Regions from separate parts of the Bifidobacterium sp. SO4 genome, predicted to be linked through region 1. Evidence: riboswitches for the same ligand, from Rfam matches in the RefSeq annotation. Region 1 holds a riboswitch; each other region holds the start of a gene.

Region 1 (4,266 bases):
AGGCCAGGGCCTGCATGGGCACGGATTGAGTCATGGCGTATCCGGCCCACAGCGAGTCCACGTAGAACGTGTTCGTGCCGCCCGCGATGGCGAAGCTTTCGCCGCCGTCCACGGTGATCACCATGTTCGAGACGGCCACCTGTCCCATGTTCTGGAAGGTGAAGTCCAGGTTGAAATCGGAGCCGGCGGGCACGGATTCGCCGCCGTACGTGAAGTTGGTGACGATGATGTTCGGCACCGGGCCGCCCACGGGGGCGGTGTCCGCACCTTGGGAGGAGTCGCCACCCTCGTCCACGGCGTAGGCGGGGTGCGGCAGGGAGATGACGGTGAGCGCCAGTGCGAGTGTGGCGAACAGCGCCACGATGACGGCGAGGGTGCGGTTGGTGATGTGCTTCATCGGTCAGCTCCTTGAACTGCTGGGGTGGACGGAATAATGGGTTGTGCGGATGATGTGGGCTGGTTGAGCCGGTCGTCGACGATCTTGCCGTCGAGCAGCGTGACGATGCGGTCGGCGTAGGAGGCCATCTGCGGATCATGCGTGACCAGCACGATGGTCTGGTTGAAGTCATGGGCGAACGCGCAGATCATGTCCATGACCTCGGCCTTGGTTTTGGAGTCGAGGTTGCCGGTGGGCTCGTCGGCGAACACCACCTCCGGCTTGGTCACGAACGCGCGGGCGATGCCGACGCGCTGCTGCTGGCCGCCGGACATCTGCCGGGGATAGTGGCCGAGACGATGGCCGAGTCCCACGCGCTTCAGGACGCCACGGGCCGCGCGTTCGCGCTGGTCCTTGGGTACGCCGCGGAACATGAGCGGCATGGCCACGTTCTCCACGGCCGTGAGGTTCGGCAGGAGGTTGTACGACTGGAACACGAATCCGAGATGCTTCTGCCGGAAGGCGGCGAGTTCGCGTTCGCTGAGCTTGCTGACCGGCACTCCCCCGATGCGCACGCCGCCGCGCGTGGGCTTCTCCATGCCGGCGAGCTGGTTGAGCAGGGTGGATTTGCCGGAGCCGGATTCGCCGAAGATGCAGCAGATCTGGCCCTGGGGTATGGCGAGGTTCACGCGGTCGAGCGCCACCACCGTCTCGTCCTCGACGGGGTACTCCTTGCGCAGGTTTCTCACTTCGATGATGGGTCGGGGCACACGCACCTTCTTCTCTCTCGTTCGTCGCCGTTGGCGGACGGTCGGTGCGATCGGCGGAATCATGCCACATGAATCATGCCGCGGAATGGACCGCGGATGGATTGCGACGATGTTTCCTTCTCGCACGTTTTCCAGCAAGTCTAGTGCGGACGTTCAGGCTTCGCACCCCGTAAGGGTGTTCCCTGATGGCGGCTCCGGGGTGACATCTCCGAGGTGGCGGTGACGGCCCTGCGACACTCGGGGCCGGAGCCGGAACCTTCCCAATCGCGCCCGGCATGGCTAGACTGGGATGCGGCTAGGGGAGCGATTTCGCTGAGACCGTTTGGGACCCTTTGAACCTGTGAGGCAATGCTCGCGTAGGGAAGCAACGTGTTGTTCCGCGAAGGTCCGAGGTTACGAAGCGGTGATCCGGCGCCTTCGATGCTCTGGCCGCAATAACGATAACGGGCTGTGCCGCGCACGACGAATGCGCGCGGCACAGCCCACGAAGTGTTTCATGACGCGCTCATGAAGCGCACGGAGTAAAGGAATCGCCATGACCAAGGCCAAATTCGACGGATACGCAGCGGACTACGACAGCTGGTTCATCGCCAACGAGAACGTGTTCCTCAGCGAGCTCAAGCTGCTCAAGCTTTCCCTTGACCTGGCCGGTGTCGCCGGAGACGGCGCCGATGCCAGGATTCTGTCCGTCGGCTGCGGCAGCGGCCTGTTCGAGAAGGCGCTGAAGGACGAGTACGGTCTGACCGTCACCGAGGGCGTGGAACCGTCCGAGGACATGGCCGCCATCGCCCGCAAGCGCGGCATGGAAGTGCAGATCGGCACCGCCGAAACCGCCGACCTGCCCGCGGACACATACGACGTGATCTACTTCAACGGCAGCTCCAGCTATATCCCCGACCTGACCGTCGCATACCGCAACTGCCTCGACGCGCTGAAAAGCGGCGGCAAGCTCGTTCTCATCGACGTGCCGAAGGAGAGCGCCTACGGTCTCATGTACCTGCTCGCCTCCGTGCAGGACGGCTATTCCAGCCACGAGCTCGAAGGCACGATGCCCGAGCTCCCCTACCCCATCGAGCTCGCGAAGTCCGCGTACTGGCACACCACCGAGGAGAAGATCGGCATCCTGACCGACCAGCTCGGCCTGAAGAACCTGCAGTACGCTCAGACGCTCGTGGCCAACCCGGTCTACACCAACCGCGGCGTCGAGGAGCCCTCCGAGGGCTACACCAAGGGCGGCTACGTCGCCATCGTGGCGGAGAAGTAGCGGCGCGAGGATAAAACGCAACACAAAACGGGTTCCAACGGAAATGAATCGTTGGAACCCGTTTTGTATGTGCAAATACATAGGTTTCGCCGCAGCTCCCCTCAGTCAGCTTCGCTGACAGCTCCCCTCAGGGAGGGGAGCCGGAAAACGGCGTTCGGACCGCTGCTACTCCAGTTCCACCGCTCCGGTGTAGAGCTGGTAGTACTCGCCCTTCTGGGCGATGAGCTCGTCGTGGGAGCCGCGCTCGATGATGTTGCCGTGGTCGAGGACCATGATCACATCGGAGTTGCGTACGGTGGACAGGCGGTGGGCAATCACGAAGACCGTGCGGCCCTTCATCAGCGCGTCCATGCCGGCCTGCACCACTTCCTCGGTACGGGTGTCGATGGAGGACGTGGCCTCGTCGAGGATCAGCGCGGGCGGGTCGGCCACGGCGGCGCGGGCGATCGAGATGAGCTGGCGCTGGCCCTGGGACAGACCGGAACCGTCGCCCTCGAGCACGGTCTGGTAGCCGTTGGGCAGCATGCGGATGAAGCTGTCCGCGTTCACCAGCTTGGCGGCCTCGATGCACTCCTCGTCCGTGGCGTTCAGGCGGCCGTAGCGGATGTTGTCCATCACGGTGCCGGTGAACAGGTTCACGTCCTGCAGCACGATGCCCAGCGAGCGGCGCAGATCGGGCTTCCTGATGCCGGCCACGGAGATGCCGTCGTAGAGGATCTGGCCTTCCTGGATGTCGTAGAAGCGGTTGATGAGGTTGGTCACCGTGGTCTTGCCGGCACCGGTCGCACCGACCAGCGCCACCTTCTGGCCGGGCTTGGCGAACCAGGTGATGTCGTGCAGGACCGGCTTGTCCGGGTTGTAGCCGAAGGTCACGTTGGTGAAGCGCACGTCGCCCCTGAGCAGCGTGTACCGGCCGTCCGGCGAGGTGATCGCCTGTTCCTTGGCCTTGATGGCCACCTCGCGGGCGGAACCGCGCAGCTTTTCGGCGGCCTTGAGGGAACGGGTGCCGTCGTCGCCGGCCTCGCGCTTCCATGCCCAGTGGCCGGTCTCGTGGTCCACTTCGGTCATGGTGTGGCCGTCCTCGCCGAGTTCGACGTTCACCAGCGTCACGGTGCCGCCGTCCTGTTCCACGGGCTCGTCCATCAGCGCGAAGATGCGGGAAGCGCCGGCGAGCGCCATCATCACCATGTTGAGCTGCATGGAGACCTGGCCGAGCGGGTTGATGAACGAACGGGAGAGAGTCAGCAGCGAGATCAGCGTGCCGAGGGTGAGCGAGCCGAAGCCGGACAGGCCGAAGTTGCCCACGCCGGCGAGCGCCATGGCGCCGCCCACGATGGCGAGCAGGATGTAGAGCATGTAGCCCATGTTGCCCACGATCGGCATGGTGACGTTGCCCCAGGTGTTCGCTTCGGCGGAGGCCTCGAACAGCTCCTGGTTCTTCTTGTCGAAGGTGTCCTGCGTGGCATCCTCGTGGTTGAAGACCTTGATGACCTTCTGGCCGTTCACGGACTCCTCCACGAAGGCGTTCACGTCGCCCAGCCACTGCTGCTGCTTGACGAAGTAACGGCCCGCACGGGAGACCACCTTGCGCACGATGAAGAACAGCAGCACGGTGAACAGCAGCACGAACACGGTGATCGGCACGGAGAGCCACAGCATGGAGATGACGGCCGCGATCGCCGAGATCAGCGAGGCGAACATCTGCGGGAACGACTGGCTGATGGCCTGGCGCAGCGTATCGGTGTCGTTGGTGTAGCGGCTCATGATGTCGCCGTGCTCGTTGGTGTCGAAGTAGCGGATCGGCAGGTGCTGCTGGTGGGCGAACATGTCATCGCGGATCTTCTTGAGCGTGCCCT
Region 2 (4,266 bases), on a different contig from region 1:
CATGCGTCAAGTTTTTGCAAGTACTGCGGTCGACCAATCATCACTTCACCAACCCTATCGCAAATGTATTTGCAATATTATCAGTTTCCACCAGTATTTAAAATAGACTTAAAATAAGCGACGCGATTTCTCTTCGGGCATGTGCATACTACACGGCAGCGAATGCTTCACGCTCAGCAATTCAGCAGTATTCCGCATTAATCCGGCCACCGTGAATCTTCGAAGCCTCCATGCGTTCGATGGTCTGATAAGACAAGGACCATCCAAGACTGCGGATGACCGGCTACACTCGCTAGTCAAGAGGTGATTCACTATGCGTCTTCGGGTGACCAGTCAGATCAACGCGGGCGGCAGCGATCCGCTGTTTGTGATGTTCCATGGGTATGGCAATGACGAAAGCGAGATGGTGCGCATCATCGATGCGGTGTATGCAGACCATGCGGCGAATGATGTGGACCATGCGGCGCACGTTGCGGCCGGCGCGGACGACGCAGCCACCGAAACCGATTCGGTCGACGATGCAGAACCGGCCGAATCATCCGCCGAATCCGCAATCGAACCAAGCTATCTGTCGTTCCGCGGCACGTACGACCGGCCCTATATGGGTGGCACCTACTGGTATCCCGATGGGTGCAGCATCGAGGAACGTCGTCGCGAATGCTCGGCGGTCGGCGAGGCTGTGACGCAGCTGTTGGACTCCCCGATGTTCGCGCATCGCAAGAAAGTGCTGGTCGGCTTCTCGCAGGGCGGGTACCTGTCGTACCGGATGGTCAAGGCGTACCCCGACCTATTCGACGCGGCGGTGCTGCTGAATCCGTCCTTCAAAGGCGAGGAAGCGGCCCGACTTGACTCGTCGACCCGCTTCTTCCTGGCCTATGGCTCGAACGACCACACGATTCCGCTGCTCGACCAGTGCACCGCACGTCAGGTGCTCGACGACGCCGGTCATCTCGAATACCACGGCTACCCCGGCATGGGACACGCCATTTGTGATGAGGAGATCAGAGACATCCGCGCTTTCGTGTGGTCGCTGTAGCCGGCGTCACGCGCGCGGTGCGTCCCACTCCGGCTTCCAGGAGTACTGCATGTCGTAGGCGGAGGCCCAGAACATGTACTCGTTCTGCACGCCGGTGACGAAGATATCCGTCAGCTCGGCCTTGCGCTCCTCGCTCAGGCCCTCCGCCAGCTGCTCGATGTGCGCGATGAGCCATGCGGACGAGCTCCAGAACTCCTCGGTCTTGTACATGTCGACCCAGCTCTTGTACGGGTTGACGTCAAGCGTGTCGGCGAATTCGCGGGCGAGACGCTGGCCATAGTCGGCGTACACCCAGGCGCACGGCAGCACGCCCACCAGGACGTCCACGAGCGGGTTGCCGTAGGCGATGGCGAGGATGTTGGAGGTGTAGGCGCGGGCGAACGCGGACTGGCGGACGTTGTTCATTTCTTCGGCGCTGATGCCGTAGCTGGTCATGTACTTGCGGTGCATGGCGGATTCGACGTTGAAGATGCCGTTCTGCACGTCGGCCATGAACCGCATGATCTCCGGATCCTGCGTCTTGGTGAGCGCGAGCGCGTGGACCTTGGCGTAGTCGTTGAGATAGCGGTAGTCCTGCAGCAGGTAGAACGCGAACTTCTCGCGGGCGAGCGTGCCGTTGCCGAGCTCGCGCAGGAACGGCTGGCTGTAGCCTTCCTCCCACACCTGGTCGGCGGCCTCGCGCAGGCGTTGCGCAAACGGCGGGATATGGTCGAGCGTGATCGGTCCGAATGCGGATGCGTCGAAAGTCATGGGTGATTGCTCCCTTCGATGGTGTTGGCCAACAGGTTCCAAGGGTCAGGCCAGGCCTTTCTCAACCCGCCGGCCGGCCGACTATTCAGCCGATGAACGCACGGCACGGCAAGCGCTCGTACGTTCGGTTCCGATGAGGGTTCCCCTGCAACGCCGCCCATTATACGTTGCATACGACTGCGGGTCGAGGGTCAGGCTGGGAATATGACATCGCGGGCATAATCGCTCCGATATCGGGCGAATCGGGCCTCACCGGACACCAAGCGTCCGTCACCAGCCGCGACGCTCCAGTATCCTGCGGACGCGGGAGGCAATGTCCGGGTTACGCAGCGAGGTCAGACCCGGGAAAATGCGCACCAGTCGGCGCTGCTGCCAGCTGAGCGAACGGGTGAGCATTTCGTCGGCCATGTCGATGCGCGTGTCGATGGCTTCGATCTGCTCGAGCTTGAGTATCTTGATCTGTTCGGATACGCGCGCGAGGCGGGAATCGAAGCTGTGCAGGCCGGCCTGGGTGATCGCCCAGTCCACCGCCGTGGCCACGAACAGCACGGACGCCGCGATGCCGGTCACAAGGTTCGGCCATGATTCCACGATGGCCGTCATCCACGGCTGGACCACCAGCACCACGGCAGTGGCCCCGGCTCCGAATGCCAGGAATCCGTTGAGGTACACGCGACCGTTGATGTTGAACGGTTTGCCCGTGTAATCCCAGAACCGCACATGGTACAGTTTCTCGATGGCCCACGACGAGGCGTACTCCAGCGTGCAGGCGATCACACCGCTGGAAAGGAACAACGCAACCGGGTCACGCACGTCATGCAACAGTCCCAGTACCAAGAGGGCGCCGAACCCGTAGATCGGGCAGATAGGACCATTGAGCATGCCGCGATCCTCGAACCGTTTGCGCAGCACCACGCTGAGCATCGTCTCCCATGCCCAGCCCACGAACGAGTACGCCGTCCAGTAGAGGAACCATCGCGCCATGACCAACAACAACGCCGGCAACGTTTCCATGTGCATCCTTCCCGTGGAATCCGTGATATTGACAGCTTAAAACCAAATCCGCATCTCCCCTGATTCCTGGCTTTGGCTGTCGGGCATCGGCCATCGGCTGCCATCATGATTCAGCGTGGCAATTCCGGTACGAAATGACTGAATCATCTCGCTGAGTGCGGTGTCCGAGGGGCTGGATGGTCATATGCCAACCGTTTTGCCGCGGTGTCGGACTCCGCAGCGCAGCGAATCAGTCATTCGATAGCGGATTCGCTCCGTTCACAGGTATTCAGCGAGGCGAATCCGATACCTACCGCCATGTTCGCCGCGTCAGAGCTCCCTCTCCGCGGCAAATCGGGCATCAGATAACGAATCCGCCCCGCCGACGACCCGCCCAGCGCGGTATTCCGCCATCAGGTGCCTACAATTACCCGTCCGAAGATGCCCGAAGACAAAAACCACCCGCCTTCCCTTCCAATTGACCGGAATCATGTCGACGTCCTCCCCAAGGCCACCGCGCACACCTATTCTGAAAGCTGGAACGGATGCATCGAAGCCTCAACCGTAAACGCCAAACGCCAGGAAGGAACGAAGGAAAAACAATGCAATACTTCACCACGGACACGCATTTCGGACATCCTCTGGTCACGGTGCTGCGCGGGTTCACCACGTTCGATCCGAACGGTTCGACCTATCGGGACATCCTGCATGCCCATGGCCGCAAAGCCGCCGAGGACTGGGCCAGGCAGACCACGCTCGATTCGGACCTCACCTTCCGCGAGGCAGCCGATACCGACGCACATGATCAAGCGGTGATTGACAACATCAACGCTTCAGTCGGACCGGATGACGAACTCTGGATCCTCGGTGATATCGGTTTCCGCACCTCCCTGAACCATCTCAAGGCCTGTCTGCGGGGGCTCAGATGCAGGCACCTGCACGGCATCATCGGCAACCACGACGACTGGTGGCTCGGCGACCGCCCGGCACGCAACCTGTTCGAGACGCTCGAGGCCAACGGTTCAGCCACGATCGAGGGCCTCGGCGCGGTCAATCTGTCGCATTTCCCATACCGGGAGGACCTCGCATACGGCTGGCCGGACGACGTGGCGAAGTACAGCGGGAAGGCATTGCCGTTCGACGGCCGCAGACTCCTGTACGGGCACACCCATCAGCTCTCCCCCGATGGGGCGCGACCGGAGTCGGTCAATGTCGGACTTGATGCTTGGGACCTGCGTCCGGTAAGCGAGTCACAGATCATCGCATGGTTCAACGACTGGCCAACGGCGCATGGGATGGACGGTGACGCCTCACCTTCTCCCGTATCGCTCGACATGCCCACGTTCTGAAGGCAAGCTTCCGTCGATTCGATGCCATCCGGCCATACCGCAACAGTCAATCGGCTCCCGGCTTAACAAGAACACGACGAGTACAGTGGTGCGTGGCAGGGCATCCGCCCGGCGCAAACCTCGGTTCCCGCCCATTCG
Region 3 (4,266 bases), on a different contig from region 1:
TCCCAAGCGGAACGGGTGCCGCCGTAGATCTCGCCGGCGGGGAACACGAAGCCGCGACGCTTCGCAAGGGATACGACTTCATCGAGTTTGGATTGAGCCACAATGCACCTTCTGGTTTGAACGGTTTGGGGACTTGGTTACAACCGCTTCAGGATAGCGGCACTCCCCTACATCCCTTCCATACCCTGGAATTGCGAAAATCAGCGGCAGGGGCGGGTGAGGGGCTGCCAGGGGTCAAGCTCGACCGGTTCGGCCTGGGCGAGCTTGAGCGTCGCCTCGTCGAGCATGTCCTTGCGGATGATGATTTCGGTGACGAACTGGTCGAACCAGGCGTCGGAGGCCACATAGTAGCCGTCCTTGCCGTTGTCCTTGCCCCAGCTGTTCTCGATCTTCCAGCGATCCGGCTTGCCGTTGTCATCCAGGTTTACGCCGGTGAGGGTCATCGCGTGGTTGCTGGGACGGTCGCCGTATTCGAGGCCGTCCGCCTTGTCGAACGTGAATTCGGTGCCGAACAGCTGGTCCACGCGCACGGTGTCGCGGTCGAAGACGCCCTCGCCGCGCAGCGCGAACTGCATGCAGTCGCAGGCGAACCAGATCGGGTGGCCGGCCTTGAGCTGGTCCACGGCGGCCTTCTTGAACACGTCAAGCGGCACGTTGACGAATTCCATGTCGCCCGCCTCGATGACGTTCGCGGTGTAGCGGATGCGGTAGCGCGTGTTGAACGGGGTGCGCTTCATCGGGGCGTTGGAGATGGTCACGAAGTCGTTGACGTCCACCGGTACGTACTTGCGGTAGAACTCCATCGGGGTGATGCCGGTTTCGCGGATCTGCCTGCGCTCGTCCATGCCGGATTCCTGCTTGGACTGTCCGGCCTTGCCCGACTCGCCGTCCTTATCGTCATCGTCGTCCTTGACGCGGGCCAGGAAGTCGAACGTCGCCGGCGGCTCGCCGAGCGCGATCGCGCAGATGCGGTAGACGGTGGCCATGTCCTCGCGCTTGGCCTCGCGCAGGGCGTCCAATGTCTCGCCAGCCTCGTGACGGCGGCGCAGATCGGCGGCAAACTCGCGCAACTTGGTGTTGAGGTACTGCTTGAAGGCGTCCGAGTCGCGGGAGTTCGCGGATTCGGGGTAGGCGGACTTGGGCACGAGGCCGTACTTGTTCACCAGCGCGGCGAACATCTGCCACCAGCCGCCGTCGTCGGACGGGCCGTCATTGATGACTTCGAAGATGCGGGAATCGGTGGGCTCATCCAGGGTTTCCAGCACATGCTCGAGATAGGTGTTGGACTTCTCGATGGCGTCCCAGAAGAATAGGTAGATTTCGGAGAACTCGAAGTCCTCGAGGTTCCAGCGGTGCATGAGCTCGTAGCGCAGGGTGTTCAGGGACGCGAACATCCAGCAACGGCCGGAACGTTCCTGGTTGGTGATCGAACCCTGCTTGAGCTCGATGGAGAAGTCGCGCGGCAGGGCGCGCAGGCCCTGGTAATCGGTGGCGGCGGCGAGCACGCCGGTGGAGACGGCGGCGTTGGCGGCCACGAGATTGGCGCGGTCGGCGTTGAACGCGCGCGAATAGTCCCTGATCTGTTCGATATCGACGGCGGATTGATCGGTCATGGTTCCTCCCCTGTGGATGGGCTCACGCAAACGGTTTCATCCTACACGGGTCGGGGCGGGATGAGCGGCTGCAGGAGAGACCCGACGCCATATGATTGCCGAAAGCCATCCGGCCGGTCTCCTCTCAGTCCGCTTCGCGGCCAGCTCCCCTCATCGAGGTGAGCCAAAAACCTGAGTGCCGGCCCAATACCACGGCGGCGCGCGACGCGCCAGAGGCAATGGCCGCAAATCAACGATTCCGTGCGATTTTGTGACGAAATTGTCTGGATTCGGGCATACGTTGGGCTGCGTAATGCAGGGGGACCCGCGTCAACGGCGGGTTGAGAATGGCTTCGCGCCTGACCCTTTGAACCTGTTGGTTAAGACCATCGTAGGGAGCAGTGATATGAGCGATGATTCGCACGTACATTGTGGTACATCCAATCAACTGAACGACGGCACGCATACAGACGGGAAGCCCGATCTGACGGCTTTACGGGCCTCCATCGCGCAGGCGGTGCGCAATGTCAAGGCCAGGACGCCGCTGGCGCAGTCGTTCACCAACTTCGTGACCATCAACCTGGTGGCCAACGCGCAGCTTGCGGCCGGCGGCACGGCGGCCATGAGCTTCCTGCCGGACGACGTGATCGACACGGCCTCCATCTCCGGCGCGGACTACATCAACGTGGGCACGCTGCTGCCGTTCTATGCGGAAGCACTGCCGCAGATCGCACGCGCGTTCCATAAGAGCGGGCACAAGTGGGTGCTCGACCCGGTGGCGGCCGGCATCGGCAAGACCCGCACCGAGATCCTGCGTGCATTCCGTGCCGCTCCCCCGACCATCGTGCGCGGCAATGCCTCGGAGATCATCGCCCTGACGAACATGTGGGGCCTGGCCACGGCCGACGGCGAGACGAGCCGTCCGGCCGGCGTGGAATCGGTGGATGAGGTGGACGCGGCCGTGGAACCGGCGAAACGTCTGGCCCGTTTCCTCGCGGATTCGGCGCCCGAAGACAAGGCCGCCGTGGCTGTGTCCGGCGCCGTGGACCTCGTGACCGACGGCGAACGGACGTACCGTCTGCCGGGTGGCAGCGCGATGATGGCCAAGATCACCGGTGCGGGATGCTCGCTGGGCGGCGTGACCGCCACGTATCTGGCCGTGGCCGAGCCGTTGACGGCCGCCCTGGCCGCCTCCCTGCTGTACAACCGCGCCGCCGAAGCGGCCGAGGCCAAGGCCGAAGGGCCGGGCTCGTTCCAGGTGCATCTGCTGGATGCGCTGTGGAACCTCACGCCCGAACAGGTGGCCGATTCGGAGATTCTGGCTTACTGATCGTACTGCTTTCCGCAGTTTCTAGGCTCCCCTCTCCGAGGGGAGCTGTCACCGTAGGTGACTGAGGGGAGCCACACCAAACCGTCAATTTCCTATTCCATACAGACTTCCTATTTATCCAATCAAAGGAACAACCAATGAGCAACGAATACCCGTACGCATCCATGCGCGACTCGTTCGACCTGTCCGCGTACTTCGTGGTGGGCCCCGAGGACTGCAAGGGCCGCCCGCTGACCGACGTGGTGGACCAGGCACTGCGCGGCGGCGCGACCTTCCTGCAGCTGCGCGCCAAGCACGCGGACGCCTCCGAACTGACCGCGATGGCGCAGGACATCGCCCAGATCATCGAGGACAACGACAAGTCCGACTCCGTGGCCTTCGTGATCGACGACCGCGCGGACGTGGTCTGGCAGGCCCGTCGCAAGGGCATCAAGGTGGACGGCGTGCACATCGGCCAGACCGACATGGAGCCGCGCGAGGCCCGCGCATTGCTCGGCGACGACGCCATCGTGGGCCTGTCCGCCGAGACCGAGGCGCTGGTCAAGCTCATCAACGAACTGCCGGACGGCTGCATCGACTACATCGGCGCCGGCCCGCTGCACGTCTCCACCACCAAGCCGGAGGCCTCCGTAGGCGGCAACGACGGTTCCGGCAAGACGCTGGACGCCAAGCAGATCGACACCATCTGCGCCGCCTGCGATTTCCCGGTGGTGGTGGGCGGCGGCGTGACCGCGGCCGACATGGACATGCTGGCGCACACCAAGGCGGCAGGCTGGTTCGCGGTCTCCGCCATCGCCGGCGCCGACGATCCCGAGACGACCACCCGCGCGATGGTCGAGGGCTGGAAGGCCGTGCGCGGCGAAGCGAAGCACGGCTATGCCAAGCGCATCGTGACCCACTCCCCCGCGGCGGACACGCAGGCCGCCCAGGAGGGCACCGCGCCGGCGGGCAGCGAGGCCGCCGACAAGCGGTTCACCAACGCCAAGGAGGCCAAGGCCGCGCAGAAGCTCGCCAAGCAGCAGCGCGTGGACATCGCCGCCCGCGGCTCGGCCCAGCGCGACAAGGCGCACATCCGCAAGACCAAGCCCGTGCATTTCGAGAACCAGTTCGGCTCCTACGACCTCGAGGTGCCGTACACCGAGATCAAGCTCTCGGACACGCCCGGTGTGGGACCGAACCCGCCGTTCATCGACTACAACACCGAAGGCCCCAAGTGCGATCCGAAGGAGGGCCTGAAGCCCCTGCGTCTCGACTGGATCAAGGACCGTGGCGACGTTGAGGAATACGAGGGCCGTGCTCGCAACCTGGAGGACGACGGCAAGCGCGCCATCAAGCGCGGCCGCG

What was found. Region 1 has a riboswitch for thiamine pyrophosphate ahead of JS536_RS02805 (class I SAM-dependent methyltransferase). Riboswitches for the same ligand answer to the same signal wherever they lie in the genome.
Region 2: it holds a riboswitch for thiamine pyrophosphate, as region 1 does, so the genes downstream of both, tenA (thiaminase II) here and JS536_RS02805 (class I SAM-dependent methyltransferase) in region 1, are expected to answer to the same signal.
Region 3: it holds a riboswitch for thiamine pyrophosphate, as region 1 does, so the genes downstream of both, JS536_RS11175 (hydroxyethylthiazole kinase) here and JS536_RS02805 (class I SAM-dependent methyltransferase) in region 1, are expected to answer to the same signal.

What each region holds. Positions count from the first base shown of each region.
Region 1 covers NZ_JAFEJP010000002.1:322,598-326,863, reverse strand. The annotation lists gene JS536_RS02815 (ABC transporter permease) at 1-397, opposite strand, end outside; gene JS536_RS02810 (ATP-binding cassette domain-containing protein) at 394-1,146, opposite strand; TPP riboswitch at 1,434-1,526, shown strand; gene JS536_RS02805 (class I SAM-dependent methyltransferase) at 1,682-2,410, shown strand; gene JS536_RS02800 (ABC transporter ATP-binding protein) at 2,576-4,266, opposite strand, start outside.
Region 2 covers NZ_JAFEJP010000004.1:3,355-7,620, forward strand. The annotation lists gene JS536_RS04115 (ATP-binding protein) at 1-41, opposite strand, end outside; gene JS536_RS04120 (dienelactone hydrolase family protein) at 314-1,036, shown strand; gene tenA (thiaminase II) at 1,043-1,786, opposite strand; TPP riboswitch at 1,780-1,943, opposite strand; gene JS536_RS04130 (putative ABC transporter permease) at 2,057-2,800, opposite strand; gene JS536_RS04135 (phosphoesterase) at 3,382-4,128, shown strand.
Region 3 covers NZ_JAFEJP010000022.1:23,205-27,470, forward strand. The annotation lists gene JS536_RS11165 (glycine--tRNA ligase) at 1-101, opposite strand, end outside; gene JS536_RS11170 (C1 family peptidase) at 201-1,613, opposite strand; TPP riboswitch at 1,900-2,007, shown strand; gene JS536_RS11175 (hydroxyethylthiazole kinase) at 1,999-2,922, shown strand; gene thiC (phosphomethylpyrimidine synthase ThiC) at 3,060-4,266, shown strand, end outside.